Regions from separate parts of the Sedimenticola thiotaurini genome, predicted to be linked through region 3. Evidence: predicted binding sites of a transcription regulator. Region 3 holds the regulator's gene; each other region holds the start of a gene.
What was found. The regulator FNR, encoded in region 3, switches genes on or off when oxygen is low (the NO sensors DNR and NnrR bind a similar motif). The targets are predictions, from matches to a motif close to TTGATNTANATCAA.
Positions count from the first base shown of each region.

Region 1 (10,331 bases), 1.5 Mb from region 3:
GTGAGATCTAAGAGCGAACGGGGTTTGGGTTAAGACGGATGGCTCAATGCAGTATTGATCCGTCAACACTCTGAGTAAGATGAATTATATTCATAAACCCTATTAAGTAAAGGTTTTTATTTCTTCCCCTGATAACCCTCACAAAATCAGTCGCAAAAATGCGAAACAGATTCAACTTCTCCGACAGGCCCTGTTTTCCGGCCATCCACTGGGCTCACCTGCCTGAATGCAGTCCTGGAAGGGCCCCGCTTCCATCGCCAGCTAAGCCATTGGCCCGAACGAGCGCTGCTATACTCAGGCCAGGCGCCATGCATCTTTCCAGTGCCAACCCTTTCAACTGGAGGTAAGCCATGAGTCACACAATATTGAGCACCTATGCCAACCATCGGAAACTCGTCCAGGTTGAGGAGATTACCAGTGAACACCCCTGGCGCTGGTTGGTGGCGGGCTGGCAGGATCTCAAGCAGACACCGGCAACCAGTATCGGCTACGGCGCACTGATCACCATCATCAGCTACCTGGTGACCCTGGTCACGGTGCTGTCCGGGCTGTTCTACCTGATACCCGTGCTGCTCGGAGGATTTTTCCTGGTGGCACCGGCGCTTGGCCTGGGTCTGTACGAGATCAGCCGCCGTAACGAACTGGGTGAACCTGCAAATATCCTGCACACATGGCGGGCCATCCGTGATCACAGCTTCGCTGTCAGTACCATGGGTGCTGCCATGGCGATCTGTTTCGTCGCCTGGTTTCTCACTGCCAGTCTGATTTTCATGTTGATGAGTAGAGGGTTTACACCCAATCTGGAAAACGCCCTTCCTTACCTGTTTTCACTGGAAAACCAGCCCATGTTGGCGGTCGGGACCCTGGTTGGTGGCTGCTTCGCTGTGGGAGTGTTCTCCATCAGCGTGGTGTCCGTGCCGTTGTTGCTGGATCGGGAGGATGTGGATGTGATGAGCGCCATGCGCATCAGTTACCAGGCGTTTCGCTTTAACCTGGTGCCCCTGCTGGCCTGGGCGGGGCTGATCGTATTGGTAATCATGGCGGGTTTTCTGACGCTTTACGTCGGGCTTGCCATAGGGTTTCCGGTTGTGGCACATGCCTCCTGGCACGCTTACAGAGATATGATCAGGCGGTAGTCCCGGCTGACAACAACCCGGACCAGCAGTTGCCTGAACAGACAGATCGGGAACTCCTAACCCATCATCCCACGCAGAAACTCGCGCCGAGTGGCGGTTTTTTTCTCGCCAGTTTTTGCCTCCCGCTCCACATCCAGTCTGCCCGGCATGGCCACCTTGACCGACTCGCCCTGCGGTTGGGTTTCAGCTGACTGGAACAGCAGTGACATCACCTCTTCAGCCGTATTCCGGATAACCGCTTGAGAGGGGTAGTCATGCAGTGGGGACATCAGGGAACAGGCCAGGTAGGTCCCCAGATCGGGGTTATCGGAAGCCATGAATACAATCTCCCCCTGGGGAAACTGCATTGTCCGGCATGCCCCCTCCGGCAGGTTTTCTGCCCGGTCGGTGGCCGGCAGCAGAATCAGTTGCAGGGTCCAGGGGGTGATCAGCACCCCGAGCCAGTACTGGTCAAACCGGCGCAATCCCACTACTTCGGTGGTGAGCTTCGCATTGCAGACCGGCAGGCCCCGCATCTGGTTCTGTTCGATCTGACGAAATGCCTGGGTAATCTGGTCAGCGGGTGCAGTGGTAAAAAACGCCGGACAGGTCACGATCGATCAACCCTGATCGCCAGGAAAGCTGCCGGGCTTACGGTTAGGATCAGCCAGGTCGGCAAAATAGGTATCCACATCCACTTCCCCGTCACTGTTCATGATCTGCTCCAGCGCATCCAGAGCGTCATTGGTCTGTTTTGCCTCTGCTTCGCTGAGCACTTCCCGGGCGGAACCGATGAAATTGAGAATCCAGGTGCCCGGCTCCTGGGGACCGATCAGCATGGTATTGACCATCTCCTCGCGCCCGCGTCCACGACACAGCGCCATCAGATCACGCTGCTCTATCACCTGCATTGGAATTCCGATACACATGTTTTACCTGACCATTACCTGTTGGCTTGCCTGTCCCGCTTCCGCCCAGAAGCCCTGATTTCCATCCTGCCTGAGTTTTGGCTCAATGCCAAGTGAACGCAATTCATCCACCAGCATCTCCACCATCTCATCCATTTTGGCACTCACTCCATCCGTGAGGCCTACGCAGGTGCGAAGGGATTCGGGAACCATGCCGATAATGGTGATCTTCTCCGGGGCCTCACCCTGTACCGTCAGTAGTGCCAGCAGATCGGACAGGCCGAGTTGATGGGGCGATATCTTGGTCTGGAAAAATTTGGGTATCTCCTCATCCGCCAGCCGCACCAGGGTGCAGGGTGGTGCACCGGTCTTTACCGCATCGGCGATAATTACCTGTCGATTATTGCTCAGTGGGTTCAGCAGATCCATGGCGGAAGTGCCCCCATCGATCACCTCAACAGACTCCGGCAGACTATACCGCTGTACCAGTAGTTCAACGGCGCGAACCCCCACTCCTTCATCGGAGAGCAGGACGTTTCCCAGACCTATCAATGCCACGCTCATCTTCTCTTCACCTCGTCAGGAAAGGGCTCGCATTGAACCGATTCGGAACACCAGCTATATACATAACTCGATCGCCCCGTGAACCAACCGTGCAACTTCACTCCGAAAAAAAGCCTCCCCCCCATGGCAGGGGGAGGAAAGGGAGGATAACAGGAGTGATTCGGGTGGTAGATAAATTGATGCTCAGAGCGCCTTGACCTTGATAATCTCCTGCTGCTCGGTATCCGCCAAATGAATGGCACAGGCGATACAGGGATCAAACGAGTGCACGGTGCGCAGCACTTCCAACGGCTGCTCGGGATCGGCTACCGGGTTACCCATCAGCGAAGCTTCGTAGGGACCCATGGCGTCATTCTCATTGCGTGGACCGGCGTTCCAGGTACTGGGTACTACGCACTGGTAGTTTTTGATCTTGCCATCGTTGATCACCACCCAGTGTGAGAGCACACCGCGCGGCGCCTCGTGGAAACCAAAACCCTTGATTTCGCCCTTGGGGAAGACCGGCTGGTTGAAGGTGTCGGTATCGCCCTTGCCGATGTTCTCCACCAGCATGTTCCACTGCTCGCTCATGTTGTCCAGCATCACCGCCGTGCGTACCGCACGGGCCGCATGCCGGCCGATGGTGGAGTGCAGTGCCGCCAGCGGTATCTCTTCTCCCGCTACGGTATTCAGGGTGCTCATGGCCGTATTCAGATGTTTGTTGGCGGATTCATTGCCGGCCGCCACCATACAGAGCACATTAGCCAGCGGACCGACCTGGGCCGGCTTACCATAGAAGGTCGGGGATTTGATCCAGGAGTACTGACCCTCATCCTGGAAGTCGGTGTACTGGGGTTCGGTCTCCCCCTCCCACGGATGCAGTGCAGCGTCGCCTTCGTACCAGGCGTGCTTGGAGCTCTCTTTCACCCCGTCCCGGAACAGGGCGTCCTGGTAGCTGGTGATCGGTTTAAAGGTACTCAGATCACCACCGGTAATCACCCCACCCGGCAGGGCAAACCGGGTACCCTTGGTATCGATCGGCATATCCGGAACCGACAGGTAGTCGGTAACGCCCTGACCGTAACCGGCCCAGTCGAGGTAGAAGGCGCCGATCGCCGGCACATCCACCAGATAGACGTTGTGTACGAAATCGGCCAGCTTGTCGATCCAGCCCTTGATCGCCAGCAAGCGTTCCATGTTCAGGGTCGACTGGCTGTCCAGGTTGATGGAGTTGGAGACACCGCCCACCGCCAGATTCTGGATATGGGGAGTCTTGCCGCCCAGGATGGTGACGATCTTGTTCGCGTAACGCTGCACTTCCAGCGCCTGCAGATAGTGGGCAACCGCCAGCAGATTAACTTCCGGCGACAGCTTCATGGCCGGATGGCCCCAGTAACCGTTGGCAAATGGACCCAGCTGTCCACTGGATACAAACGACGCCAGTTTATCCTTGACCGCCTGCATCTCGTGTGGACCATTGCTGCCCCAGGAGGAGAGACTCTCCGCCAGTTTGGCAGTGGCCTTGGGATCGGCCTCCAGGGCCGATACCACGTCCACCCAATCCAGCGCGGACAGATGATAGAAATGCACAATATGATCATGTACCGCCTGGGCGGAGACAATCAGGTTACGCACAAACTGGGCGTTCAGCGGAACTTCCAGGTCCAGCGCATTCTCTACCGCTCGCACCGAGGCCAGGGCATGCACGGTAGTGCAGACACCGCAGATACGCTGGGTAAAAACCCAGGCATCACGCGGATCACGACCTACCAGGATCTTCTCGATACCCCGCCACATCTGGCCGGAGGACCAGGCATTACTGACCTTGCCATCCTCAACCTCGACATCGATACGCAGGTGTCCTTCGATGCGGGTGACGGGATCAACAGTTATACGAGTAGCCACAATATTTTCTCCTACTTAAGGAATGTCTGTTCTGCCTTACGCGTGTTCAGCAGAGTGCAGAACGGGCAGTTTCTTAACGAAGACCAGATAGGCCATGATTTCAATCGCCACAATGCCCACGGTCACCATGATCTCGGGGACCGACGGGAAGTAGCTGTAACCGGGGCCGGGATCGTAGGTAATCAGGAACGCATTGAAACGGTACAGAGCACCACCGAACAGCAGCGACACCGCGGCGAGCAGCAGCAGGCGGGCATTATCACGGCGCCCCCGAAAGAGCATCACCAGCAACGGGAAGACAAACAGCGCCAGTTCCAGCAGGAACATGTTGCCGGCCAGATCACCGGCAAAGACAAAACCCAGTTTGTCACGCAACACCAGTTCGGTCAGACGCACTATCAGGAAAACTGAGATAAGCCAGATAATCGCTTTGCTCAGACGGGCCAGCAGTGGGGTCTCGGGCCGCCGATTGAATCCAACCGCAGAGAACGACGCTTCAAAAATGACAATGGAGAAACCCATGGTAAGGGCAGACAACAGTGCCATCAGTGGCAGCCACTGTAGCGACTGCCAGAGCGGATGCACCTTGGCGCCCATGATGATCAGCAGAGAACCCAGGGAGGACTGGTGCATAGTTGGCAGCAACACACCCAGGGCGATGAAAAAGAACAGAACCTTGTTCAACCAGCGCAACGCCTTTTTGGCTCCGATGGTCTCCAGCACGGTGGGGGCAAACTCGATAAACAGCACGAAGATGTAGGTGATCACACAGAGCCCCACCTCCAGCATGACCGAGTTGAAGTTCCAGTTGGACGGCATGGCGATGTTATAGAACTGCCAGTAGCGTCCCATATCGAAAAAGGCACCAAAACCGCCCAGGGCATAACCAAACAGACTGGCCAGGATGGCCGGTCGGATCAGCGGATGGTATTTCCCTTTGTTCAGCACGTAGATAACAAAGGCCAGGGCGTAACCGCCACAGGCCAGGGCCGTGCCCACCACCACGTCGTAGACGACCCAGATACCCCAGGGATAACCTGAATTGATATTGGCTACCGCTCCCATTCCGTCAATGAATCGTACACCGAGGAAATAGAGCCCGATGGCAGCCAGCACACCCAGGAACATGAATGGCAGGGTAAAAATCTTACCTTCCACCGGTTGATGTTCACTCATGGTTCACCTCTATTGGTTTGAGTCCGGGATGCTTACTCATCATCCTGGTCCGATTGACTGGTGTTACGCTTGACCACGTAGGCCAACCCCGCCAGGGCGATCGCCGGCGCGATCATGCCCTTGTAAAGCGTGTGCTGAACCCCTTCTGCAATGGAAGCATAGGAGCGCTCAGGCAGTTCCGGCATACCGAGCTTTTTCAGTGGTACGCCAGCGATATGCATCACTTGAGTACCACCCACTTCGTGCTCGCCATAAATGTGCTGCTGGTATTCCGGCGCGGCTTTCTCATGGGTATGCACCTGATCGGTGACACGACCCCGGGGATAGGTGAGCGTCTCGCCCGGTTTGGCAGCAAGTCGCCGTTTCGCTTCGGCCAGCAGATCCTTGCGGGTGCCGAACAGGGTCGCACCGGTGGGACAGACATCGACACAACCGGGCAACAGTCCCTGGGAGATCCGATCAACGCCCGCCTGGTTACAGAAGAAACATTTCTGGATCTGCCCCCTGGGGTCGTGAAATTCATACTGGGGAATGTTGAAGGGACAGGCCACCATGCAGTTGCGGCAACCGATACAGGTATCCGGGTTGTACTGCACAATACCGGTCACCGGGTGCTTGGTCATGGCGGAAACCGGACAACTGGAGACGCAACCGGGATCGACACAGTGCATGCAACTCTTCTTGGCAAACGAAAAGCCGTCGATCTCTCGATCCTTCACTTCCGAGGTGCCGTTCTTATACACCTTGATCACGTTGTAGGTGGCACCGGTGACGCCGCGGGAGGCGTCGTACTGCACCTCTTCGCCCTGGGTCACCGGCGGCAGATCATTAATCTCCTTGCAGGCCCGCACACAGGCCTTGCAGCCGACACAGAGGGTCGCGTCATAGAGTATGCCAACGGCATTCTCCAGCGGTTCTTTATTCGGTCGGGCCTCGACACTGCCAGCACCGCAGAGCGCTGCGGCACCACCCGCAGCAGCTTTGATAAAATCTCTACGTTTCATCACGCCCCCCTAGGACTGGCTGTCGTCGCCATCGGCCTGCTCGCTGCTGCCCAGTTTCCTGGCTGCCATAGCAGTTGCCCCGACCACGGCACCGATCACGCCACCCACCAGGGCGGCAGCAGCCGGAGTGGCATTTCTGGCACCCGGGCGATCATTGACATAGGGGAAGGCATTCGGCGGCGTATGGGTCTTCACATCAGCCAACTGGTGGATCCCCTTGGTAAAGCCCACACCCTGCTCGGTACAACCGAAGCAGGGGTGACCCACACCCACTGGCCAGGCACCGCCACCCACATCGCCGAACTCCACAGCCGGGCAGTTGGCATAGGTCTCGGGGCCTTTGCACCCGAGCTTGTACAGGCAGTACCCCTTGCGGTGTCCCTCATCACCAAACTCCAGTGCAAAACGACCGGCGTCGAAATGTGGGCGCCGCTCGCAGTTCTCGTGAATCAGCCGACCATAGGCGAACTTGGGCCGATTCAGATGGTCCAGCGCCGGCAGCTTGCCGAAAGTAACGAAGTGCAGCACGGTGGAGAGGAAGTTATAGGGGTTGGGCGGACAACCGGGGATAGTCACCACGGTCTTGTCTGTAAGTATATCCGGTGCCCCCTTGGCCTCGGTGGGATTGATGCCGCTGGAGGGGATACCACCCCAGGACGCACAGGAGCCGATAGCGACAATGGCGGCCGCGCCATCAGCAGCCTCCTTCACATGATCCAGCATGGTCTTGCCACCGATCTTGCAGTAGATGCCACCATCTTTCACCGGCGTGGCACCCTCAATCACCAGCAGATACTTGCCCTTGTTGGCCTCCATCGAAGCCTGCTTGGCTGCCTCCACCTGGTGCCCGGCGGCGGCCGCCAGGGTCTCATGGTAATCCAGTGAGATCAGATCCAGGATCAGGCTCTCCAGGGTGGGATGCTCAGAGCGCAGCAGGGACTCGGTACAGCCCGTACACTCCTGACCATGTAGCCAGATTACCGGCGGTCGTGCCTGGGGGGTGGCCACCGCCTCGGCCATCGCCATGGCATCACTGGTTGTCAGCCCCATGGTCGCCGCCACACCGGTACAGAACTTCATAAAGTCCCGACGTGACACACCCAGTCTCTTTTCGAGTAGCTCAAATTTGCGCTCTTCGTTCATTAACCCCTGCCTCAGTTATCAGTGCTGGAAGGTGACTAACTCTGTAGCCGGTACTCCCGCCAGCTTCAGGTTTCTTATTTCAGGAGGCAGTACAATTTCCATGCCATGAAAGTGGTATGGAAAAGTTTCAATCGGGCACTCAACTGCTTAGCGCATTGTCTGACATATATCAGATGGAAAAATTGGAAGGTTCTATTTCACTTTTATTAACTTATCGTTAAGTTTCTTTTCATGTCGATCTCCTTTCTCTAAAGTCCTACTATTCCCTAACCAGGGACTGGAAACAGACATTGCACTCCTGTCAACCCCGTGCCGCCCGCAGCCCATGCCACTCCCGAGCAAGCATTTCCCGGTCATCCGGGTGAGCAATGGCGATCAGCGCTTCGGCCCGCTCATTCAGGGTACGTCCATAGAGATTCGCCACACCGTGCTCCGTAACTACGTAGTGGACATGGGAGCGGGTGGTGACGATACCGCCACCCGGCTTGATGGTGGAGACGATACGGGACAGCCCAGTTTTAGTTCGACTGGGCAGAGCGATTATCGGTTTACCTCCGGGCGACAGGGACGCGCCCCGGATGAAATCCATCTGCCCGCCCACCCCGGAGATGATGCGATGGCCGATGGAGTCCGCACACACCTGACCGGTCAGATCCACTTCAATTGCCGAATTGATGGCTGTGACGCGGGGATTTTTGGCAATCTCATGGGGCGCGTTAACCCAGTCGATGCGGGCCTGGATGACGGACGGATTGTCATCAATAAATTCATAGACCCGCTTTGAACCCATGACAAAACCTGACACCGTCTTGCCCCGATGGCTCTTCTTGCGCGAATTATCCACCGCGCCATTCTCGATCAGATCCAGCAGACCATCCGACCACATCTCGGTATGTATCCCCAGATGGCGATGCCCGTGCAGGGCGGCCAGCACCGCGTCGGGTATGGCGCCAATACCCATCTGCAGAGTCGCGCCATCTTCGATCAGCGTGGCCGCATGACGCCCGATGGCCTGTTCCACGTCACCCAGCACCGCCCGGGGCACCGCCGGGATGGGGTCATCCACCTCAATGGCATGATCGATCTGGGAGATATGCACAAAGCCATCCCCGTGTACCCGGGGCATTTGGGGATTGATCTGGGCAATCACAGTACGGGCCGCGTATACCGCCTCCAGCGCCACATCGACGCTGCAGCCCAGGGTACAGAATCCGTGGGCATCCGGTGGCGAGAGATGCACCAGCGCCACATCGATAGGACGTTGACCGGAACGAAACAGCGCCGGAATTTCCGACAACAGACACGGTAGATAGTCAACCCGATCGCCATCGTAGAAAGCCCGCATGTTACCGCCGACGAACAGGTTGGCGACACGAAAACTGTCCGCATAATCGGCCCGGGCGTAAGCCGGATCGCCAAAAGTATGCAGATGCATGATCTCCACATTCCGGAGCCGTTCGGCATGGGAAACCAGCCCTTCGATCAACCGTGTCGGCGTCGCAGCTGCCCCGTGCACGAACACCCGCTGTCCCGATTCCACTGCGGCAAGTGCCTGATGTGCATTTTTATGCTGTTTCATCTCAATTACCTGATTCCCTGCATCGATTTTTAAGCGTAAAATTTACCCTTACGGCCTGTGGAGAAAACGATTCTACTTCCGGTTGGCGGCCGATTAGGTTGAACAATGTCAGACGTAAGAATGAGTAACAATCCTGAGAATGGTACCCGTCGTATTATTGCGGACAAAGAGTGCGTCTTCTACGACGGTTACTGGATCCGCTACTATCCCACCCCGGAAAATACCCTCGCCAATCGGAAAAAACTGATTGACGACCTGACCCGGCGCGCTTTCCACCATACCGAGAGCGGGATCAACACACCGGGCGAACGGCTCGAAGAGGCGCGCGAAGCCTATGAGCAGCAGCAGGATCCGGCCCGCAAGCGGGTGAACGGCGCCATGCTGGCCGGCGCCCTGTTCAATCGGGCCTCGGATATCTTTAACGCCATCGTTGACCTGGAGGCCAAGGGGGTCAAGGTCAATCCCGACAATGAACTGATGATCCGTTGTGGGGACTGCTTCAAGGAAGCGCTGGAACTGGGCAAACTGGTGAAGCACTACAGCGGTCACGAGGGTATTGATGAACTCTGGGGCGAACCGTTCAAGGCCTTCTCCCACCCCCTTGACCAGCTCTTCGAGTCGCGTTATCGAAAAATCGCCCAGTCGATGAAGGATATCGATCGCATCACCACCCATATGGTGGAGACCTTCACCGACGACGAGATATTCGGCCCGGCGGTCCCCTTCATTCGCAACTACAGTCGGGCAGCCAAGCAGCAGATAGAACTGATCAAGCAGGACAAGGCCCTGTTCAGTGTCTGGCCGGAATTTGTTGCCTCGCGGGAGCAGGTGGAAGAGTTTGTCAGCGACTTGCCGATGCGGGCCAGCAAGGAAAGACAACGACATATTGACCAAGGCGTGAAACTGATCACCGCCGGGACTCAACTTATCACTTATCTTTCAGGGGCCAGGGTACCCA
Region 1 is NZ_CP011412.1:155,066-165,396, reverse strand. Features, by position in the region: gene AAY24_RS00760 (DUF2189 domain-containing protein) at 351-1,136, shown strand; gene hybE ([NiFe]-hydrogenase assembly chaperone HybE) at 1,193-1,729, opposite strand; gene AAY24_RS00750 (HypC/HybG/HupF family hydrogenase formation chaperone) at 1,736-2,026, opposite strand; gene AAY24_RS00745 (HyaD/HybD family hydrogenase maturation endopeptidase) at 2,048-2,587, opposite strand; gene AAY24_RS00740 (nickel-dependent hydrogenase large subunit) at 2,771-4,471, opposite strand; gene hybB (Ni/Fe-hydrogenase cytochrome b subunit) at 4,508-5,647, opposite strand; gene hybA (hydrogenase 2 operon protein HybA) at 5,680-6,651, opposite strand; gene AAY24_RS00725 (hydrogenase small subunit) at 6,661-7,794, opposite strand; gene AAY24_RS00720 (acetyl-CoA hydrolase/transferase family protein) at 8,096-9,373, opposite strand; gene AAY24_RS00715 (hypothetical protein) at 9,479-10,331, shown strand, end outside.
Region 1: the regulator FNR is predicted to act here: its motif matches at 7,954-7,967, upstream of AAY24_RS00725 (hydrogenase small subunit).

Region 2 (10,331 bases), 1.9 Mb from region 3:
GCTGTTGGCGCTGATCCTGCCCCTCTCCGTGGTGGTCCCGGTGATCGCCCTGCTGGATCTGCTGGCATCGGTCAGCCACGGTTTTGGCAATCGTCGCGACATCGGCTGGCTGGAGATCTTCACCCTGCTGCCCTTCTCCCTGCTGGGTATCGGTATCGCCATCTATCTGTTTAAAACGGTTGATCCGGATCTGCTCAGTACCGGCCTGGCCCTGTTTATCATCCTCTATTCCCTGTACAACCTGGTATCGGAAAACATGCCGACAGATTTCTCCCGGCTGTGGGCCATGCCCTGGGGCGCGGCCGGTGGCATGATCAACGCCCTGTTTGGCACCGGTGGTCCGTTCTACGTTATCTATCTCAAGTTGCGGGGACTGGGCAAGGATGAACTCCGGGCGACTATTGCCACCATCCTGCTGTTTGACGGCATCGGTCGTGTAGCCGGCTACGCCATGGGGGACTTCTTTAACGAAACTGCACTGATACTCGTGGCGGCCGGACTGCCACTGGCGGCGCTGGCCCTGTTTGTGGGCGGTCACATCCAGACCGGCATGAGTCAGAAGGCCTTTCAGCGGGCCATCAGTGCGCTGCTGCTGGTGAGCGGGATCGCTCTGCTGATCAAGTAACCGGCAGGAGTCGGGACGGATGACCGGGCCTGGCTCAGAGCGGGCCGTTGGTGATTTGGGTCAACGGTGTGTTGACGTCGAACAGCTTGGCATTCACCTTGTCGATGCCGAAGCTCTTGAGTCGCTCGGTGTGCATGACCATGTAATCCCTGGCCGACTGCTCGTCGGTGAACAGGTAGATCCCACCGGCCTCTCCATCGGCCCGGTTTTCGGTCCATATTTTCCACAGCAGGCCGGGTTCATCGGCGATGCTTCGGGCCAGCCCATCCATCGCATCGGTCATCTCCTGGCCGAAAGGACCAGCATATTTGAAGTCAAATTGTACCAGTTTCATTCGACGCTCCCGGTTTGGTTACTGTTTGTTTGGTTGTTCCAGCACGGCCGCTGCCTTGCTTAACAGTTTTTTTAGCTGTTTGCTCTCACGCTCGGTGAGCGCCTGATCCAGCCAGCACCTGGATTTTTTCTGCACTCTGTTCAGGGATTTCTCGGCGGTTTTCTTCCCCTTTGCCGTGAGGTGCACCAGCTTGCTGCGCTTGTCCTGGGGTTGTACGGAACGGCTGATGAGCCCCCGCATTTCCAGTTGATGCAGCAACTTGGTCAGACCGCCGGAAGTGATCAGCATAGATTTCTGCAGTTCGGTGGGCGTCAGGACGTGGGGTTTGGCGGAACGGCGCAGGGTGAGCAGGATATCGAACTCACCCATGCAGAGGTTGAATTCGGATAGGACGTCACGGGTGCGGCTTACGCCCAGGTTGTATACCCGGCCAAGGTAGATGAACAGCTCATCCTTGAGCGCGTTCGTTTCATCAGTTTCATACATCTCGGACCAGTTCTCCCGCATGAATCCAATGATCTGCTCCGATGTATAGCTTCCATCCATCTCTTTCCCCAGTCTTGCAGTGGTTTTGTGATAATAGCGCTTAAAATATTATCTTGCAAGAAAGATAATTGGCCTGTATATTTATCTTTCAAGAAAGATAGATAGTCAAGGACTGCGCATGTACGTCAAGCTTTCATCAATTACAATGCCCGTGCTGTCACGTTACCGGGGCGGTATTCTTATTCTGCTGTTGGCCCTGCTGGCCAGCGGCTGCAATGGCTCAGACTCCACTTCATCGGAAAGTGCGGTAGCTCCGGCAGCTCCCGTACCGGTGGTTGGTGTGCAGGAGGTCAGGCAGCAATCCCTGGTATTGAATACGGAACTGGCGGGTCGTACCACCGCCTACCGGATCGCTGAAGTGCGACCGCAGGTGACCGGCATTATTGTGGAGCGTACCTTCCAGGAAGGCGGTGAAGTAAAGGCGGGGCAGACGCTCTACCGGATCGATCCGGCCCGTTACCAGGCCGCCTATGACAGTGCCAAGTCGACCCTGGCGCGGGATCAGGCGGCATTGACCACGGCGCGCCTCAAGGTGAAGCGTTATGCCAACCTGCTCAAGACCAAGGCGGTGAGTCAGGAGGCTTATGATGAGGCCAGGGCGGCCCTGCAACAGGCCCAGGCAACGGTGGCGATGGATGAGGCCGCATTGCAGGCGGCCCGAATCGACCTGGATTATACCCAGGTCAGCGCCCCTATCGATGGTCGTATCGGTCGATCAGCTGTTACCCAGGGTGCGCTGGTGACCGGCAACCAGACCACGGCACTGGCCACTATTCGTCAGCTCGATCCCATCTATGTGGATGTGACCCAGTCCAGTGCCGAACTGCTGCGGCTGAAAAAGGCACTGGGGGAGGGGGAGTTGCAGCGACCGGAGGGTTTTTCCGCTCCGGTTGAACTGATTCTGGAAGACGGCAGTCGATATCCGCACCCGGGCAAACTGGAGTTCTCAGAAGTGAGTGTGGATGAGAGCACCGGTTCTGTCACCCTGCGGGCCCTGTTCCCCAATCCGGATCAACAGCTGTTGCCTGGAATGTATGTGCGGGCGCAGGTTCAGAATGGGGTCAGGGAAGGGGCCATCCTGGTACCGCAACAGGCGGTCAGCCGTGACGCGGCCGGCCGCACCACCGCCCTGGTACTGAATGGGGATGACCAGGTGGAAAAGCGGTCACTGACGGTGTCCCGCGCGGTGGGTAATCAGTGGCTGGTGGAGGAGGGCCTGACTGTGGGCGAGCGGCTCATTGTTGATGGTCTGCAAAAAATACAGCCGGGTGATACGGCGCGCGCCACACCGCTCACGGCTGAAACCACGCCGGGTTCCGGCGTCAGTACGCCCAACTAGTCCGGCAAGGATCACGAACCATGGCCCGTTTCTTTATCGATCGACCGATTTTCGCCTGGGTGATCGCCATCATTATCATGCTGGCGGGGACCATCTCCATCCTGACACTACCGGTGGCCCAGTATCCCTCTATTGCGTCACCTCAGATCCGGATCAGCGCAACCTATCCCGGTGCCTCTGCACAGGCGGTGCAGGACACCGTGGTCCAGGTTATCGAACAACAGATGACCGGCCTGGACGGGCTGCTTTACATCTCCTCCACCAGCGAGGCGACCGGCAGTGGCAGCGTCACCCTGACGTTTGAAAACGGCACCGATCCCGATGTGGCCCAGGTGCAGGTGCAGAACAAACTGCAACTGGCCACTCCACAACTGCCTACCGAGGTGCAGCAGCAGGGTATGCGGGTGGCCAAGTCGGTGCGCAACTTCCTGATGATTGTGGGCCTGGTATCACCCAGTGGCAGCCATAGCGGCGGGGCACTTGGCGACTACCTGGCCAGCCGGATGCAGGATCCGGTGAGTCGCGTGCAGGGTGTTGGTGAAGTGACGGTGTTCAGCTCGCAATACGCCATGCGCATCTGGCTTAATCCGGACAAGCTGCATCAGTACAACCTGACGCCGGCTGATGTGGCGAGCGCTATCCAGGCCCAGAATGCCCAGGTCTCGGCCGGTCAGCTCGGCGCTACACCGGCGGTCTCCGGCCAGCAGCTCAATGCCACCGTGACCGTACAGAGTCGTCTCAATACGCCGGAGGAGTTCGAGAATATTCTGCTGGTTACCAGTGAGGATGGTGCGCGGGTCTACCTGCGGGATGTGGCCCGGGTGACCCTGGGTGACGCCAGCTATGGCAAGCTGGCCCGCTTCAACGGCCAGCAGGCCGCCGCCATGGCGATACGTCTGGCTACCGGGGCCAACGCCCTGGAGACCGCCGATGCGGTGCGCGCCAAGGTTAATGAACTGGCGCAATTCTTTCCGGATGACATGGAGGTGATCTATCCCTATGACACCACCCCATTCGTGCGTATCTCTATTGAAGAGGTGGTCAAGACCCTGATCGAAGCCGTGGTGCTGGTGTTCCTGGTCATGTATCTGTTTTTGCAGAATTTCCGCGCCACGCTGATTCCCACCCTGGCGGTGCCGGTGGTGTTGCTGGGCACCTTCGGTGTGCTGGCCGCATTCGGTTATTCGATCAACACGCTCACCATGTTCGCCATGGTGCTGGCCATTGGTCTGCTGGTGGATGACGCCATCGTGGTGGTGGAGAATGTGGAGCGGGTGATGCGCGAGGACGGCAGCTCCCCCTATGCAGCAACCCGCAAGTCCATGGGGCAGATCACCGGTGCCCTGATCGGTATCGCCCTGGTACTGGCGGCGGTGTTTGTTCCGATGGCGTTTTTCGCCGGTTCCACCGGGGTGATCTACCGGCAGTTCTCCATCACCATCGTATCCGCCATGCTGCTGTCGGTGGTGGTGGCGATCGTGTTTACCCCGGCGCTCTGTGCCACCATGCTGAAACCGATCAGTCACCAGGCCCATGCTGCACGGGGCGGTTTTTTCGGCTGGTTCAATCGTGGCTTTGACCGGGCCAATCGGGGTTATCTGGCCCTGGTGGGCGGTATGCTGAAGCGGAATCGGCGCTCGCTGTTTGTCTACGCTCTGCTGGTGACGGGTATGGCGGTACTGTTTATGCGTACGCCGACAGCTTTTCTGCCCGACGAGGACCAGGGCATCCTGTTTAACCAGATCGTCCTGCCGGCCGGTGCCACCCAGGAACGGACCCTGAAGGTGATCGAGCAGGTTGAACAGCACTACCTGAACGATCCGGCGGTAAAGCAGATGATGGCGGTTGCCGGGTTCAGCTTTGCCGGTAGCGGTCAGAACATGGGCATCGCCTTTGTGCGCCTGAAGGATTGGGATGAGCGCCAGAGTCCGGAGCTGAGCATCAATGCGGTGGTGGGCCGGGCGATGCAGGCTTTCGGCAAGATTCGGGATGCCCGGGTGTTTGCCTTCCCGCCACCGGCGGTAATGGAGCTGGGCAACGCCAGCGGATTTGATCTCTATCTGCAGGATCAGGCCAACCTGGGTCACGATAAGCTGATGCAGGCCCGCAACCAGCTGCTGGGCATGGCAGCCAAAGATCCCCGTCTGGTTGGGGTGCGCCCCAACGGTCTGGATGATATGCCCCAGTTGCAGGTGGATGTGGATCACGCCCGGGCCGGTGCCTACGGACTGTCGGTGGCGGATATCAACAACGGTTTGTCCAGTGCCTGGGGTAGTGCCTACGTGGATGATTTTGTGCACCAGGGCCGGGTGAAAAAGGTCTATATGCAGGCCGATGCCCCCTACCGCATGCTGCCGGAGCATCTGAACGACTGGTGGGTGCGCAACGGGGCGGGGGAGATGGTGCCGTTCTCCGCTTTCGCCGATACCCGCTGGGAGTACGGCTCGCCCCGGCTGGAGCGCTACAACGGCTTGTCCGCGTTGCAGATCAACGGCGCCGCGGCACCGGGGGTCAGCTCCGGCGAGGCGATGGATGCCATCGAAGCGTTGATTGCCAAGCTGCCGGAAGGGATCAGCTTCAGTTGGAGCGGTCTCTCCTTCGAGGAGCGACTGGCCGGCTCTCAGGCTCCGGCGCTGTTTGCACTCTCCATCCTGGTGGTTTTCCTGGCACTGGCCGCACTCTATGAGAGCTGGTCCATACCCTTTTCGGTCATCCTGGTGGTACCGTTGGGCGTACTGGGGGCAGTGCTGGCCACCACTATGCGCGGTCTGCCCAATGACATCTATTTCCAGATTGGTCTGCTGACCACCATCGGACTGGCGGCCAAGAATGCCATCCTGATCGTGGAGTTCGCCAAGTCTCTGCAGGAGCAGGGCATGGATCTGGCAGAGGCCGCCATGACCGCGGCCCGACAGCGTCTGCGCCCGATCATCATGACCTCGTTGGCGTTCGGTTTTGGCGTACTGCCGCTGGCAATCGCCAACGGTGCCGGTTCCGGCAGCCAGAACGCCATCGGTACCGGTGTGCTCGGGGGTATGCTGGCGGCAACCCTGCTCGGCATTTTCTTCGTGCCCCTGTTTTTCGTAATGATCCGCAGCTGGTTCGTGCGTCCGCCGGTCAGCAGTGAGACGCCGGATGGGGCACCGGTCAATCAGGAGAGCTGAAGCCGGCCGGCGGATCGCACCGATCCGCCGGTCCTGTTAATCGATACATCGGGGAGTAGGGACTCTCTCCCTGTCCTTTTATGTCCCGTCGCGTCGACCGGTCCAGGAGCTGCTGGCCGACGACGGGGTTCTCGGGGGAACAGATGAACACCAGCCCGGTTACGGGGGATGCCAGTGGCCTGAAGGTCCCGGCGCTCTTTTTGCTATTTGTGGGAGCCCTGGCGGCAATGGGGCCGTTGACCATGGATCTCTATCTGCCGGCGCTGCCGACCATTGCCGACTACTTTTCCGTTGATGTGGCGTCGGTCAGCGCCACGGTCAGCACCTATCTGCTCGGTTATGCCATCGGCCAGTTTTTCGGTGGACCGATCTCCGATCAGGTGGGCCGCAAGACGATCGGTGTCACCGGGTTGCTGCTATACCTGGCGGCAACCCTGGGCATTGTGTTCGCCGGTACCGTGGAGCAGACCCTGGTGTGGCGTTTTCTGCAGGCCCTGGGTGGTGGTAGTGCGACGGTTCTGGCCATGGCCCTGGTGCGGGATATCTACTCCCCCATCGAAGCGGGTAAACGTTTCGCCCTGGTGATGATGGTGGTGATGATCGCGCCGCTGGCAGGGCCGGCCGCCGGCACCTATCTGCTGCACTTCGGCTGGCATGCGATCTTCTGGCTGTTTGCGGTCTACGCACTGGCGCTCTGCCTGAGCCTGCTGCTGTTTGTCCCGGAAACCCATCCGAACCCGAAGCGGAGCATCTCCCTGAGCCGGGTATTCCGCCAGTACGGGGCGGTGATCCGGTATCGCATCAATGGCCGGCGTATTGCGATCCGTTTCCCCATCGCCATGGCGTTCAGTGGTGGTGTGATGATGATCTTCGTCACCCAGTCGGCGGCCATCTACCTGGAGCACTTCCAGACCGGCGAAACACTGTTTCCGCTGCTGTTCGGCGCCAATATCGTGGTGCTCGCCAGCGGCAACCTGGCCAGCGCCCGGCTGTTGGGCCGGATCAATCCCCAGACTCTGTTCCGCAGCGGCATCCTGCTCCAGCTGCTGGCTATCGGTAGCCTGTTTCTGGTTGTCCTGCTGGGCCTGGACCGGCTCTACGTAGTGGTGCCGCTGATCATGCTGGGGGTCGGCAGTATCGGCCTGACCAACCCGTCGGGTATGACCATCTTCATGAGCTATTTTCCCCGTGGGGGCGGTAGTGCGTCGGCGGTGTTTACCACCCTGATGTTCTCCCTGGGCGGGGTGCTGGGGTCGCTGCCGAACCTGTTCCCGGGGCACGGCCTGTTGCCGACGGTCAGCGTGATGCTTGGCTCCACACTGGTGGCCAATCTGATTGGCCAGGCGATCCCGCCGGTCCAGGTGGCGGGTGCCGTAGCCGGTTAACCGGGCAGTTGCGGGCCGGTAGTTCTGATGCAGTCAATCGAGGGTGGTCAGACGCCGCAACAGATCACCCCAGCCGTGGCTGAGAATCACCAGCAGGGGGATGACGGTGTTAAAGGCGTACAGCACATGGCGTATACGGGGGTTGGCGTCTCTCATCTCCATGTAGTAGTCGATCACCATGCGCCCTTTGAAGGCGATGAATCCGGCCACCAGCAGGGTCAGGGGCCAGCCGGCGTGGCCGGTCTCGGCGAACCAGGCGCCGGCGATGGTCAGGGCGATCAACAGCAGCCAGATTTTTTCCGCGCGCCCCATGTTCACCTCAGAATGTAGAAAAAGGGAAAGATCACCAGCCAGATCACATCCGTGGTGTGCCAATAGACTGCGGCCGCTTCCAGGCCGCTGTATTCGCCGGAGGAGTAGGCGCCGCGGTTGGTGCGGAATGCCACCCAGGCCAGGCCCAGCAGGCCCCAGAACACGTGTACCAGGTGGTTGAGGGTCAGGTAGTAGTAGACGGTGTAGAAGATGCCGGTCTGGCCATCCACGCCGTGGGCCACATTCCAGCGGATCTCGAAAAATTTGACCAGCGGATAGCCGCAGCCGAGCAGGAGTGCCAGCACCACCCAGCGGAATGCCCGGGTGGCGTCGTTGCGTCGTATCGATTCCACCGCCTTGACCATGCTGTAGCCACTGGTGAGCAGCAACAGGGTGATGGTCACACCGGCCAGGGTGAGGAGTTTGTCCGGTCCGCTCTCGAACGCCTGCGGGTGATGTACCTTGGCCACGAAGTAGACGATGAACAGCATCAGGAATTCCACCAGGACGCAAAAGATCCCGACCCAGATTCCACTGTTTCCGGGGATACGTCGGCGCTCGATCTCCGCTTCCGTGGTGACGATCTGTGGCTCGGTACAGGGGCTGTTCATGGCGCCCATTATTTACAAGGGTGGCTGGAAATATATGATCAAGGTCAAACTGCCCGTTTCTCCGCCGGCGCGTTGCAGGCGCCGCGAGTCGACCCCGTGACCGGAGTTGTGCGGGTCGGTGTGGCTGTTGATCATGGCGCCGACCATAACAGCAGGGTAGTTCGACTGTCTTTAAGTGGTTTGACACGACGCTCCGCTACAGACATGGGAGCGGAGTTGATCTAATGTACCGGGTTGATAAATGATCAGGATGGCAGTGTCGGCAGGGTGCTCGACGAGCCGGTTTTGGGGTGGTTGATTTGAATTTTATTAACGGTATGGCCGTGCTGCTGTTCTATCAGTTGCTCGGTACGGTTGTCGGTATGCTCCTGGGTCTGAGCATACCCGGCCCGGTGCTGGGTATGATCTTTCTGTTTCTCTCCCTGTTGCTGATGGGGCGTGTACCGGAGTTCCTCCGTTTTACCTCGAGTAATCTGCTGGCCCATCTGTCGTTGCTGTTTATTCCCGCCGGGGTGGGGGTCATTACCCACCTGCAGCGCATCGGCAGTGAATGGGTGGCGATTGTGACCACCCTGTTTGTGAGCACCGTGGTCAGCATGGCTGTCACCGCGTTGGTGATGCAGAAGGTTATACAGCTGCTGCAGAAAGGAGACGGGTGATGGATGCCGATCTGGCCCAGATCTGGGTATATCTCTCCACTTCGCCCCTGCTGGGACTGACGGTGACCCTGATCGCCTATCTGATCGGGATCAGGCTCTATGTACTGTCCGGTACCAATCCCCTGGCCAACCCGGTTGCCATTGCCATCCTGTTTATCATCGGCTACCTGTATCTGAGCAATACCCCGTTTGAAACCTATTTTGACGGCGCCCAGTTCGTCCACTTTCTGCTGGGGCCGGCAACCGTGGCGTTTGCCATTCCCCTGGTTCAGCAGATTGAGAAACTGAAGGCGATCTGGATACCCCTGGCCATCAGCGTGTTTATCGGCGTGGCCACCGGCGCGCTCTCATCGGTTGCTGTGGCCTGGCTCCTGGGGGCCAGCCAGGAGACCCTGCTGTCGTTGGCCCCCAAGTCCATTACCACACCGATTGCCATGGGAGTCTCCGAGCAGTTGGGCGGCCTGCCCTCATTGACCGCGGTGCTGGTGATATCCACCGGTATCGTGGGGGCGGTGATGGGTACCAAACTGTTTGAATTGCTGCATATCCGGGATGACAGCGTGAAAGGTGTCGCCATGGGACTGAACGCCCACGGTATCGGCACCGCCCGGGCGTTTCAGGTGTCGTCAGAGATGGGGGCGTTTTCCGGCCTGGGTATGGCGCTGATGGCGTTTGCCGGTCCCCTGCTGATCCCCTGGCTGCTGTCGCTGTTCGGTTTTTAAGCGGGCCTGTGCGTCGGGTAGCCGGCGTCCGCCGTGGCGTCAATACAGGCGGTGGCGGAAAAGCCAACCGGCCATCGCCAGGGTCACCAGGCCGATAATGGCCATCGGCCAGTATTGATGAACCAGCAGATCATAGCCGTTGCCCTCCAGGGTGACGCTGCGCACGATCACCAGGAAATAGCGTAGCGGATCGAGATAGGTGAGCCACTGGATCGGCTCCGGCATATTGGCAATCGGGGTGGAGAAGCCGGACAGGATCACCGCCGGCACCAGGAACAGAAAGGCCCCCAGTACCGCCTGCTGCTGGGTCACGGCGATGGCGGAGATCATCAGTCCCACACCCACGGCGGAGAGCAGGAACAGCCCGATGCCCAGGTAGAGCGCCCCCAGGCTGCCGCGCAGGGGGATTTCGAACAGCAGCACCATCAGGGCGATAATCAGGCTCGCCTCCAGCAGGCCGATCACGATGCCGGGAATGGCCTTGCCGATCAGAATATCCAGTGGCCGCAGGGGCGTCACCAGCAGCTGGTCAAAAGTGCCCGCCTCCCGTTCCCGGGCCACCGACAGGGCGGTCACCAGCAGGGTCACCACCAGGGTCAGCAGACCCACGATGCCGGGCACGATAAACCAGCGG
Region 2 is NZ_CP011412.1:3,541,108-3,551,438, forward strand. Features, by position in the region: gene AAY24_RS16325 (sulfite exporter TauE/SafE family protein) at 1-625, shown strand, start outside; gene AAY24_RS16330 (monooxygenase) at 660-959, opposite strand; gene AAY24_RS16335 (MarR family winged helix-turn-helix transcriptional regulator) at 978-1,505, opposite strand; gene AAY24_RS16340 (efflux RND transporter periplasmic adaptor subunit) at 1,651-2,844, shown strand; gene AAY24_RS16345 (efflux RND transporter permease subunit) at 2,865-6,008, shown strand; gene AAY24_RS16350 (multidrug effflux MFS transporter) at 6,152-7,393, shown strand; gene AAY24_RS16355 (cytochrome C oxidase subunit IV family protein) at 7,427-7,705, opposite strand; gene AAY24_RS16360 (cytochrome c oxidase subunit 3 family protein) at 7,708-8,316, opposite strand; gene AAY24_RS16365 (CidA/LrgA family protein) at 8,616-8,975, shown strand; gene AAY24_RS16370 (LrgB family protein) at 8,975-9,697, shown strand; gene AAY24_RS16375 (ABC transporter permease) at 9,737-10,331, opposite strand, start outside.
Region 2: the regulator FNR is predicted to act here: its motif matches at 8,351-8,364, upstream of AAY24_RS16360 (cytochrome c oxidase subunit 3 family protein).

Region 3 (10,331 bases):
TGGTTGATCCGCGGGTGCGTTTGTCATGATGGGCGGGCTGGTGATTCTCTGGACGGACGCGCTGGTGTTCCTGCTGCTGTCGGTCTCCATTGCGTTTGGTATTTATGCCGCCGGCAAAGAGCACCTGCGTGGCCCCTGGCGGCTGGTGGTGCGTAGCCGGATGGGGGTCAGCACCCTGGTTATCCTCAGTTTCTATGTTACGGTCGGGTTGCTGGATTCGATCCATTTTGAACCGGCTTACTCCACCGATCAGCCGGCGGATGGGCAGGTGCAGTCCACCGAGGTGGTGAGTCTGTTTGATCGCCTGGTACAGCCGCTGCGGGATCGTCAGGAGAAGACCTACTCCGCGCCGCTGGCCACCCATCTGTATGCCAAGGAGAATATGGAGCAGCCGGATGGCACGGTGATCCGGGACTACCCCCGCTTGCAGTATGGTGGTGCGCACCTGGCGGATCCGGAGCGGGACTGGGCAGCGGATATCACCCGTTTGAGCCTGATCGGGTTGGTCAAGGGATTGGTGGTGAGTTTCGTCTCCGCCAACATTCTGTTTGCCCTGCTGGGAGGCCGCCGGCGGGGCGGCTATGCCGAAGCCGCCCGGGAGGTATTGAGGGGCAAGAGCGAAATCCCCTGGCGTACTGTCCTGGTGACCCTGACCCTGTTGCTGATGGTACTGTTCTGGGCGATCGAGCTCTCCAGCCGGTATCACCTGCTGGGAACCGACAAGGTGGGGGAGGATGTCTTTTATCAGGCACTGAAAAGTATCCGTACCGGTCTGCTGATCGGCACCCTGACCACCCTGGTGATGCTGCCGGCCGCTATCCTGCTGGGTATCATGGCCGGCTATTTCCGTGGTTGGATTGATGATCTGATCCAATACACCTACACCACCCTCAACTCCATCCCCGGAGTGCTGCTGATCGCCGCTGCCATCCTGATGCTGCAGATCTACATGAGCAACCACGCCGATGAGTTCAACAGCCTGGTGGAGCGGGCCGATCTGCGCCTGTTGTTCCTCTGTATTATTCTCGGCGTCACCAGCTGGACCGGCCTGTGCCGCCTGCTGCGTGGGGAGGCGATGAAACTGCGGGAAGTTGATTATGTCCAGGCCGCTGTTGCCTTTGGTGTAGGGCACTTTCAGATCATCCTGCGTCATATCCTGCCCAACGTACTGCACATCGTGATGATTACCGTGGTGCTCGACTTCTCCGGCCTGGTACTGGCCGAAGCGGTGCTCTCTTATGTCAATATCGGCGTCGACCCCACCATGAACAGTTGGGGCAACATGATCAACAGTGCCCGGCTGGAGATGGCCCGGGAGCCGGTGGTCTGGTGGTCCCTGCTGGCTGCCATGATCTTCATGTTCACACTGGTGCTGTCGGCCAATCTCTTCTCTGATGTGGTGCGCGATGCGTTTGATCCGCGTCTGCGCAGTTCACGCTGATCCCACCATGGAAACCGTAGTGGCATGAACGATATTCTGCTGAGAGTCAAAAACCTGCAAACCTGGCTGGGCGACGGGAAACACCCGGTACGGGCGGTGGATGGTGTGGACCTGGAGATTCGCAAAGGCGAAACCTTTGCCCTGCTGGGTGAGTCGGGCTGTGGGAAGTCCATGACGGCCCTGTCCATCATGCGTCTGCTGCCCCCGGTTGGACGTATTGTCGGCGGGGACGTCCATCTGGGTAAGACTGCCCTGCTGGAGTTGCCGGAGTACGTCATGCGTGAAGAGCGCGGTGGCCGCATGGCGATGATTTTCCAGGAGCCCATGACCTCGCTGAACCCGGTCTTGACCATTGGTCGGCAGATCGGGGAGGCGGTGAGAATCCATGATGGCACCGAAACGGACTCGGTGGAGCAACGGGTGGTGGAGTTACTCCGCTCTGTCGGCATTCCCGATCCGGAGCGGCGCATCAACGAGTATCCCCATCAACTCTCCGGCGGTATGAAGCAGCGGGTGATGATCGCCATGGCGCTGGCCGGTCGCCCGGAACTGTTGATCGCCGATGAGCCCACCACCGCACTGGACGTGACGATCCAGGCCCAGGTGCTGAAGTTGCTCAAGGATCTGCAACAACAGACCGGGATGGCGATACTGCTCATTACCCACGATCTTGGCGTGGTGGCCGAGGTGGCGGATCGGGTGGCGGTCATGTATGCCGGTCAGATTATCGAAGTTGCAACCCGGGAACGCTTCTTCGGCCATGCCCGGCACCCCTACAGCCAGAAGCTGTTTGAGTCGTTGCCGGACGCCAAGAAACGGAGCCGGCGCCTGGCTGTGATCAAGGGCAATGTGCCGCCCCTGGACCAGGTATTCACCGCCTGCCGTTTTATCGACCGTTGCCATCGGGCCTTTGAGGATTGTGAAACGGCCCCGGGCTGGACCGAGCTGGAGCCGGGCCAGGGTGCGCGCTGCTATCTGGCCGCCCACGAGGATCCGGTCACCATTATTGAACCGGATGAGGCTGAACACGCCCCGGTAAATCCCGCCACCAGCCATCAGCCGCTGCTGGTGGTGGACAATCTAAAGGTCCATTTTCCGATCCACAAAGGGCTGTTCAAGCGCACGGTAGGGCATGTGAAGGCGGTGGATGGTGTCTCCCTCTCCATCGCGCCGGGTAAGACCCTGGCCCTGGTGGGTGAATCGGGTTGTGGCAAGACCACGGTGGGCAAAGGCATACTTCAGCTGGTCAGGCCGACCGCCGGCACGGTCGATTTTTCCGGTGATGAATTGACCCGGTTGGGGGGCAGTGCCCTGCGGGCTCGCCGGTCAGAATTGCAGATTATTTTCCAGGACCCGGTTGCCTCGATGAATCCACGCATGCTGGTGGGTGATATTGTCGAAGAGGGGATGAGAGCACAACGGATCGGCGGTTCGGCGCAACAACGTCGTGCCCGGGTGACGGAGCTGTTGGAGCAGGTCGGCCTGCCTGCCGATGCGGTGGATCGCTATCCCCACGAGTTCTCCGGCGGGCAGCGTCAGCGGATCTGTATTGCCCGTGCCCTGGCGGTGGATCCTAAACTGATCATCTGTGATGAGCCAACCAGCGCACTGGATGTATCGGTGCAGGCTCAGATACTTAATCTGCTCAAACAGTTGCAGAACAGTCGCGGGCTCGCTTTCCTGTTTATCACCCACAATCTGTCGGTGGTCTCCTACCTGGCCGATGAGGTTGCGGTAATGTACCTGGGCCGGATTGTGGAGCAGGCTGAGGTGGGGCAGTTGCTGGCATCACCCAAACACCCTTACACCCAGGCGCTCCTTTCGGCAGTACCGGTGGCCGATCCCGAGTCGAAACGGCAGGTGATCCGCTTGGAAGGGGATATGCCGTCCCCTGCCAATCCGCCACCGGGTTGCTATTTCCATCCGCGCTGTCCGGTGGCGATGCCCCGCTGCCGGGAGGCGTACCCGGAACTGAAGCGGCTGGTTGATGGTCGTCAGGTGAGCTGCTTCAAGGTGGAGCAGGAGCAGTAACTCCAGGGGATCTACAGGGTCTGTTCGGTAACGTCCACAAACAGCTGTAATCGTTGGCCGGGCTGCAGGTAGCGATCATCCAGGGTGTTCCACTTTCTCAGGTCGGAAACAGACACATTGAATCGCTGTGCAATCAGCGCCAGTGAATCTCCCTTGCGTACCCGATAGCGCAGACTGCTGCGGGTATTGACTGGTGGGGACAGGGTCGGTACCAGCTGGGCTGCATTCTGTTGTCCCTTGTTGGTCTGTTGCCAGATGACCAGCTGCTGGCCGGGCCGCAGTGTATCCCGGGGGGACATGCCGTTCCAGCGGGCCAGTGCCCGATGGTTGACCCGATAGCGTCTGGCGATATCCCAAAGGGTGTCGCCCGGGACTACCTTGTGGGTCACCCGTTTCCCTTTATGCTGCCGGTTTTGGGTTTTCGCCAGGCGGGCGTCCGCCGTATGGGTGTACTGATCCAGACTTTTGGCCGCGACCGGTATTAACAGATGTTTGCCGGCGCGGATATTATTGCCCTTCAGCTTGTTTACCTGTCGCAACAGTGCCACGGTGGTTTTGTATTTCCTGGCAATGCTGCCCAGATTGTCGCCTGGATGGATCTTGTAGCGGGTCCAGTGCAGCCGTTTCTGCGGATCGAGTTCGGCCAGGGCCTTGTTGAACTGCTCCACCTTTTCCACTGGAATGCTCAGGCGGTGCGGTCCGTTCGGTGCTGTTGCCCAGCGATTGAAACCGGGATTGAGTTTGTAGAGCTCTTCAATGGAGATGCCAGCCATGTCGGCCGCCAGGGCGAGATCGAGCTGGGAGTCGATATCAATACTGTCAAAATAGGGTTCGTTGGGGATCTCGACCAGGGTGACGCCATACTGTTCCGGATCCGCCATCACCTTGGCTACCGCGAACAGTTTCGGTACGTAGCGCATGGTCTCGTCGGGCAGCTTGAGGGACCAGAAATCGGTCGGTTTGCCCTGTTGCTGGTTACGCTTGATGGCCCGCTGCACCGTGCCGGCCCCCGCATTGTAGCTGGCCAGCGCCAGTTCCCAGTCCCCATCAAATCGTTCCGCCAGACTGCCCAGGTATTTAAACGCTGCCCGTGTGGCCGCTACCACGTCCCGTCGACCGTCGTACCACCAGTTCTGTTGCAGGCCGAAATGTTTGCCGGTTGAGGGGATAAACTGCCACAGACCGGCGGCGCGACCATGGGAGTAGGCGAATGGTTGGAAACCGCTCTCCACGATCGGTAGCAGGGCGAGTTCACTGGGAATGCCTCTGCGTTCAGCCTCTTCCACGATAAAATGGAGATACGGAGCCGCGCGGTTCTGCACCCGGTCCAGGTAGTCGCTGTTGGCGGTGAACCAGCGGATCTGCTGGTCGATACGGGGGTTATCGGGGATCTCCAGCCTGAAACCGGCGCGCAGCCGATCCATCAGGTTGTCCGGCGAGCTATCTGCCGCCTGCTGCTCACTTTCACCGGATTCGGAAGAGTCCGGAAGAGGGACCACCTGAGGAGCGGAAACCAACGCCTCATGCAGGCGCTGCTCGGCTGCCAATGCGGTGTCAGTCCGGGCGGTCACGGAATGAAGTTCTGTGTCGTCCGTATTTAGTTCGGCTTTGTGGCCGAGGGTATTGCAGCCGCTCAGAGCCAAGGCGGTCAGGAGAGGCAGAGTCAGAAATCTCGTCGACATGAAACTATCCGCGGCTGTCTGGCATTCGTTGAAATGTGTCGGGATCATACGCAAATCACCCGTTTTTTTCCAGGAATCAGGTCATGTTAACGGCAACGAAGCGGGGTCGGTGTCACTTTTATGGATCGCACCTTGTCGATCCGGGTGATGGAGCGGACAGCCGGTTCAACGGCGGGTCGGCAGAAAAGCGTATAGTGCCCGGGATCCAGGGGGGAATCTCCGGCCGGAATGGGGTACAGTTCGGTTCATCGCACACTAACGCACCTGCTGATGAAAAGAGTATTTAATCGGATCACTGTCCCACCCGCTACAGATGCGCTTCGGACCTGGTTCAACACCACGCCAGGCAAGGAGTTGCTGGCCCTGGAACAGGCCGTACTGGAGGGGCTGCTGGCCGAATGTTTCGGTTACTACCTGTTGCAGATCGATTGTCTGGGGGTTCAGCTGGATCCGCTCGGAATGAGTCGAATCAAGTCTCAGGTCATATTAGTGCCGAAAGCGGATGATGCGTTCGATAGTCGATGCGTAGTGGGGGATCCGCAGTATCTGCCGGTCGCTTCCGACAGCATCGATACGGTGTTGCTGCCCCATACGCTGGATTTTTCCAGAAATCCACACCAGTTGTTACGTGAAGTGGAGCGGGTGCTGATTCCCGAAGGGCATGTCATTATTGTCGGTTTTAACCCCTGGAGCCTGTGGGGGTTGTGGCGGCTGTTACGGTTACGCAGCAAGCGGGTTCCCTGGATCGGGCACTTTATCTCCTCCTGGCGGGTGCATGACTGGTTATCGTTGCTTGGATTTCAGATCAAGGCGGAGCAGGGCGCGATGTTCCGTCCGCCGTTGAGCCATCCCCGTATGCTGCAGCGTCTGGAATTTCTGGAACAGTTGGGCGGACGCTTCTGGTCGCCGCTGTCTGGTGTCTACCTGATACTGGCGGTTAAGCGGGTGTCCCGGCTGACGCCCATCAAGCCGGCCTGGAAGTTGCGCCCCCGACCGATCAGGGGCGGCGTGGTGGAGCCCACGGCAAATCATATCAGACCTCCCTGGAGTAGAGATTAAGTGGTTGATAGAGTAGAGATTTATACAGATGGTGCCTGTAAGGGGAATCCCGGTCCAGGGGGGTGGGGCGCGGTGTTGCGCTTCAAGGGGAAGGAGCGTCATCTGTATGGTGGTGAAGCGGAAACCACCAATAACCGGATGGAGCTGACCGCCGTGATCCGGGCCCTGGAGGCGCTGACACGCCCGACCAGCGTGCGGGTGACCACCGACTCCAAGTATGTGCAGAACGGCATTACCAGCTGGATTGCCAACTGGAAGCGGAATGGTTGGAAAACCGCCGCCAGGAAACCGGTCAAGAACAGTGATCTCTGGCTGCAACTGGATCAGTTGGTCACCACCCATGACGTGCACTGGGCCTGGGTCAAGGGGCATAGCGGCCATCCGGAAAATGAACTGGCGGATCAGCTCGCCAACAGAGGTGTAGAGGAGTTGACATCATGAGTACACGGCAGATCGTGCTGGATACAGAAACCACCGGTCTGGAGCCGAGCCAGGGGCACCGGATTATCGAGATCGGCTGCGTGGAGATGGTTGACCGACGCTTGACCGGTAATAACTTCCACCAATATCTGCAGCCTGACCGGGAGATTGATCAGGCCGCCATCGAAGTGCACGGCATCACCAATGAGTTTCTTGCCGACAAACCCCGTTTTGCCGACCTGGTGGATGATTTTATTGCCTATGTGGACGGGGCGGAGCTGATCATCCACAACGCGCCGTTTGATATGGGCTTCCTGAATCACGAGCTGAAGCTGTTGGCGGCGGATCATCCACCCCTGGAAAGCTTCTGCACCGTGGTGGATACCCTGGTGATGGCAAAGAAGATGCATCCGGGGCAGCGCAACAGTCTGGATGCCCTGTGCAAGCGCTATGACATCAATAACAGCCATCGGGAGCTGCACGGTGCGCTGCTTGATGCGGAGATTCTGGCTGACGTATACCTGATGATGACCGGCGGTCAGAGCGCCCTCTCCCTGGATGCCAGTGGCAGTGATGGGGAATCCTTTGGGGAGCCGATTCAGCGCCTGGATCCGGCCCGGCCCCGCTTAAAGGTGGTGCGGGCCAGTGCCGATGAGCTTAGTGCCCATCAGCAGCGGCTCGATCTGATTGAAAAAGGCGCCGGTGGTGGTTGTCTGTGGCGGCAACTGGATCAGGCCGGGGTGGCCGGCACCCCAGGGGGGGAGATTAAGTGAACTGCCGTTCCCGGATATTACCCTGATCACCACGCAGGATCTGCTGTAAGCGTGGGATATCAAGCAGTTGGATATGTTTCCGCTCCACCTTGAGCAGCCCCTCGTCCTGGAAGCGGGTAAACAGCCGGCTCACGGTTTCGACAGCCAGGCCGAGATAGTTGCCGATCTCATGCCGTGACATACTGAGGTAGAAATCAGAGGGAGAAAAACCGCGCCGCTGGAAGCGCTCGGACAGGCTCAGCAGGAACGATGCCAGCCGCTCTTCCGCATTGCGTTTACCCAGCAGGGTCAGCATGTTCTCATCCTGGCCGATTTCCCGGCTCATCAGGCGGTACATCTGGTGTTGCAGACTGGGTATGGTACTGCTGAGTTCCTCCAGTCGCTCGAACGGGATCTCGCAGACCGCGGTGGTCTCCAGAATCTTGGCGGAGCAGTTGTGATAGCCGCTCTCAATTGCGTCCAGCCCGATCATCTCTCCCGGCAGGTGGAAACCCAGAACCTGCTCGCTGCCATCCTCACCGGGATCGAAGCTCTTCACAGTACCGGTTTTGACCACGTAGATGCACTGGAAGTCGTCACCCTGTTGAAAAAGGTGATCGCCACGGTGCAGCGGTCGGCTGCGCTTGACGATGGCATCGAGCTGATCCACGTCTTCCGGAGTGAGACCCATGGGGAGGCACAGTGAGGTCAGACTACAGTTCCTGCAGGCAACCTTGATATTATCGAAAGAGATGACCTTATGTCCGCTCACGTCATGAACCTGCATCGCCGTTAGTAGCGGCTATTTTGCAGATTGCTTTGCTCTGGATCAAGTAACATTTCCCCGGACTGCACCAAAACCTTGCGGATTTTCGCCCGGATGGCCCGCAAGGACGTGCCGGGCACTAAACCGGCCAGTTTGTGGGGTAGTCATCGTTAACAATAATTCGCCAGCCTTTTGATTGAGGCTATAGTCGCTTTCGCGTACCATTAAGCCCCGTCCTGAACTTTTTCTTTCCTCCACCTGCAGACACAGAGTCTATGACCAAATTCGTATTTATCACGGGCGGCGTTGTTTCCTCGCTGGGCAAGGGTATTGCCTCCGCTTCACTGGCCGCATTGCTCGAAGCGCGTGGCCTCAAAGTAACCATGATCAAGCTGGATCCCTACATCAATGTGGATCCGGGCACCATGAGTCCTTTCCAGCATGGGGAGGTGTTTGTCACGGAGGATGGTGCGGAAACTGACCTCGATCTGGGCCATTACGAGCGTTTTATTCGCGCCACCATGGGCCGTAACAATAACTTCACCACCGGCCAGATATACGAAAGTGTCATTCGCAAGGAGCGACGCGGCGATTATCTCGGCGGCACGGTGCAGGTGATCCCCCATATCACCAACGAAATGAAAGACAGTATCCGGTTGGGGGCCGGCGACGCGGACATCGCCCTGGTGGAGATCGGCGGCACGGTGGGTGATATCGAATCCCTGCCTTTTCTGGAAGCCATCCGTCAGATGGGGGTGGAACTGGGCAAGCAGAACGCCCTGTTCCTGCACCTGACTCTGGTTCCCTATATTCCGACCTCGGGTGAGATCAAGACCAAACCGACCCAACACTCGGTCAAGGAGCTGCGCTCCATCGGTATTCAGCCGGATGTACTGCTGTGCCGTTGTGAGAGCGCGCTGCCGGATGCGGAGCGCAAGAAAATCGCCCTGTTCACCAACGTGCCTGAAGAGGCGGTGATTACCGGGGTGGATGCGGACAATATCTACCGCATTCCCCTGTTACTGCACGAGCAGAAGATGGATGAGCTGGTGGTACGCCAGTTCGGCCTCAATGTGCCGGCAGCGGATCTGTCGGAGTGGCGTGCGGTGATTGACGGCCTGGAGAATACCGACGGCAGCGTCACGGTGGCTATGGTCGGCAAATACATGAATCTGACCGAGGCCTACAAATCCCTCTCCGAGGCGCTGATTCACGCCGGTATCCACACCCATACCAGGATCAACATCAAATACATCGACTCCGAGCAGGTGGAGAAAGAGGGCACTGGCTGCCTGGCCGGGGTGGACGCCATTCTGGTGCCCGGTGGTTTCGGCGAACGGGGTGTGGAGGGCAAGATAGAGACCGTGCGCTACGCCCGTGAACAGCGTATTCCCTACCTGGGTATCTGTCTGGGTATGCAGGTGGCGGTGATCGAATATGCCCGTAATGTGGCGGCTATGGCGGATGCCCACAGTACCGAGTTCAACCGCGAGACCCCCTATCCGGTCATCGCCCTGATTACCGAGTGGCTCAATGCGGATGGCGAACTGGAGGTGCGTAGTGAGGACTCGGATCTGGGTGGCACCATGCGGCTGGGCGGCCAGGAGTGCCGGCTGAGCGAAGATGCGCTGACCCGCAAGCTCTATGACAGTGACACCATTGTGGAGCGTCACCGGCACCGTTATGAGTTTAACAACCAGTACCTGGATAAGCTGGAGAAGGCCGGGCTGACCATCGCCGGTCGATCAATGGATGGAAAACTGGTGGAGATCATCGAGATCAAGGAGCATCCCTGGTTTATCGCCTGCCAGTTTCATCCGGAGTTCACCTCCACGCCCCGGGATGGGCATCCGCTGTTCACCGGCTTTATCCAGGCGGCAAGGAAACATAAATACGACATGAGCAGGGAGAGTGTACCAGCATGAAATTAGGTGAATTCCAGGTAGGTCTTGAGCACCCGCTGTTTCTGATTGCGGGCCCCTGCGTGGTGGAAAGCGAGCAGATGGCAATGGATACCGCCGGCACGTTGAAGGCACTGACGGATCGCCTGGGTATCCCCTTCATCTACAAGTCATCCTTTGACAAGGCCAATCGCTCCTCCGGTGAGAGCTACCGGGGCCCCGGCTTGGAGGCGGGCCTGAAGATCCTGGAGAAGGTGAAACGGGACATCGGTGTCTCCC
Region 3 is NZ_CP011412.1:1,647,371-1,657,701, reverse strand. Features, by position in the region: gene AAY24_RS07540 (ABC transporter permease) at 1-29, shown strand, start outside; gene AAY24_RS07535 (ABC transporter permease) at 26-1,441, shown strand; gene AAY24_RS19570 (ABC transporter ATP-binding protein) at 1,466-3,472, shown strand; gene AAY24_RS07525 (lytic transglycosylase) at 3,484-5,154, opposite strand; gene AAY24_RS07520 (class I SAM-dependent methyltransferase) at 5,425-6,213, shown strand; gene rnhA (ribonuclease HI) at 6,214-6,654, shown strand; gene dnaQ (DNA polymerase III subunit epsilon) at 6,651-7,406, shown strand; gene fnr (fumarate/nitrate reduction transcriptional regulator Fnr) at 7,399-8,157, opposite strand; gene AAY24_RS07500 (CTP synthase) at 8,427-10,076, shown strand; gene kdsA (3-deoxy-8-phosphooctulonate synthase) at 10,073-10,331, shown strand, end outside.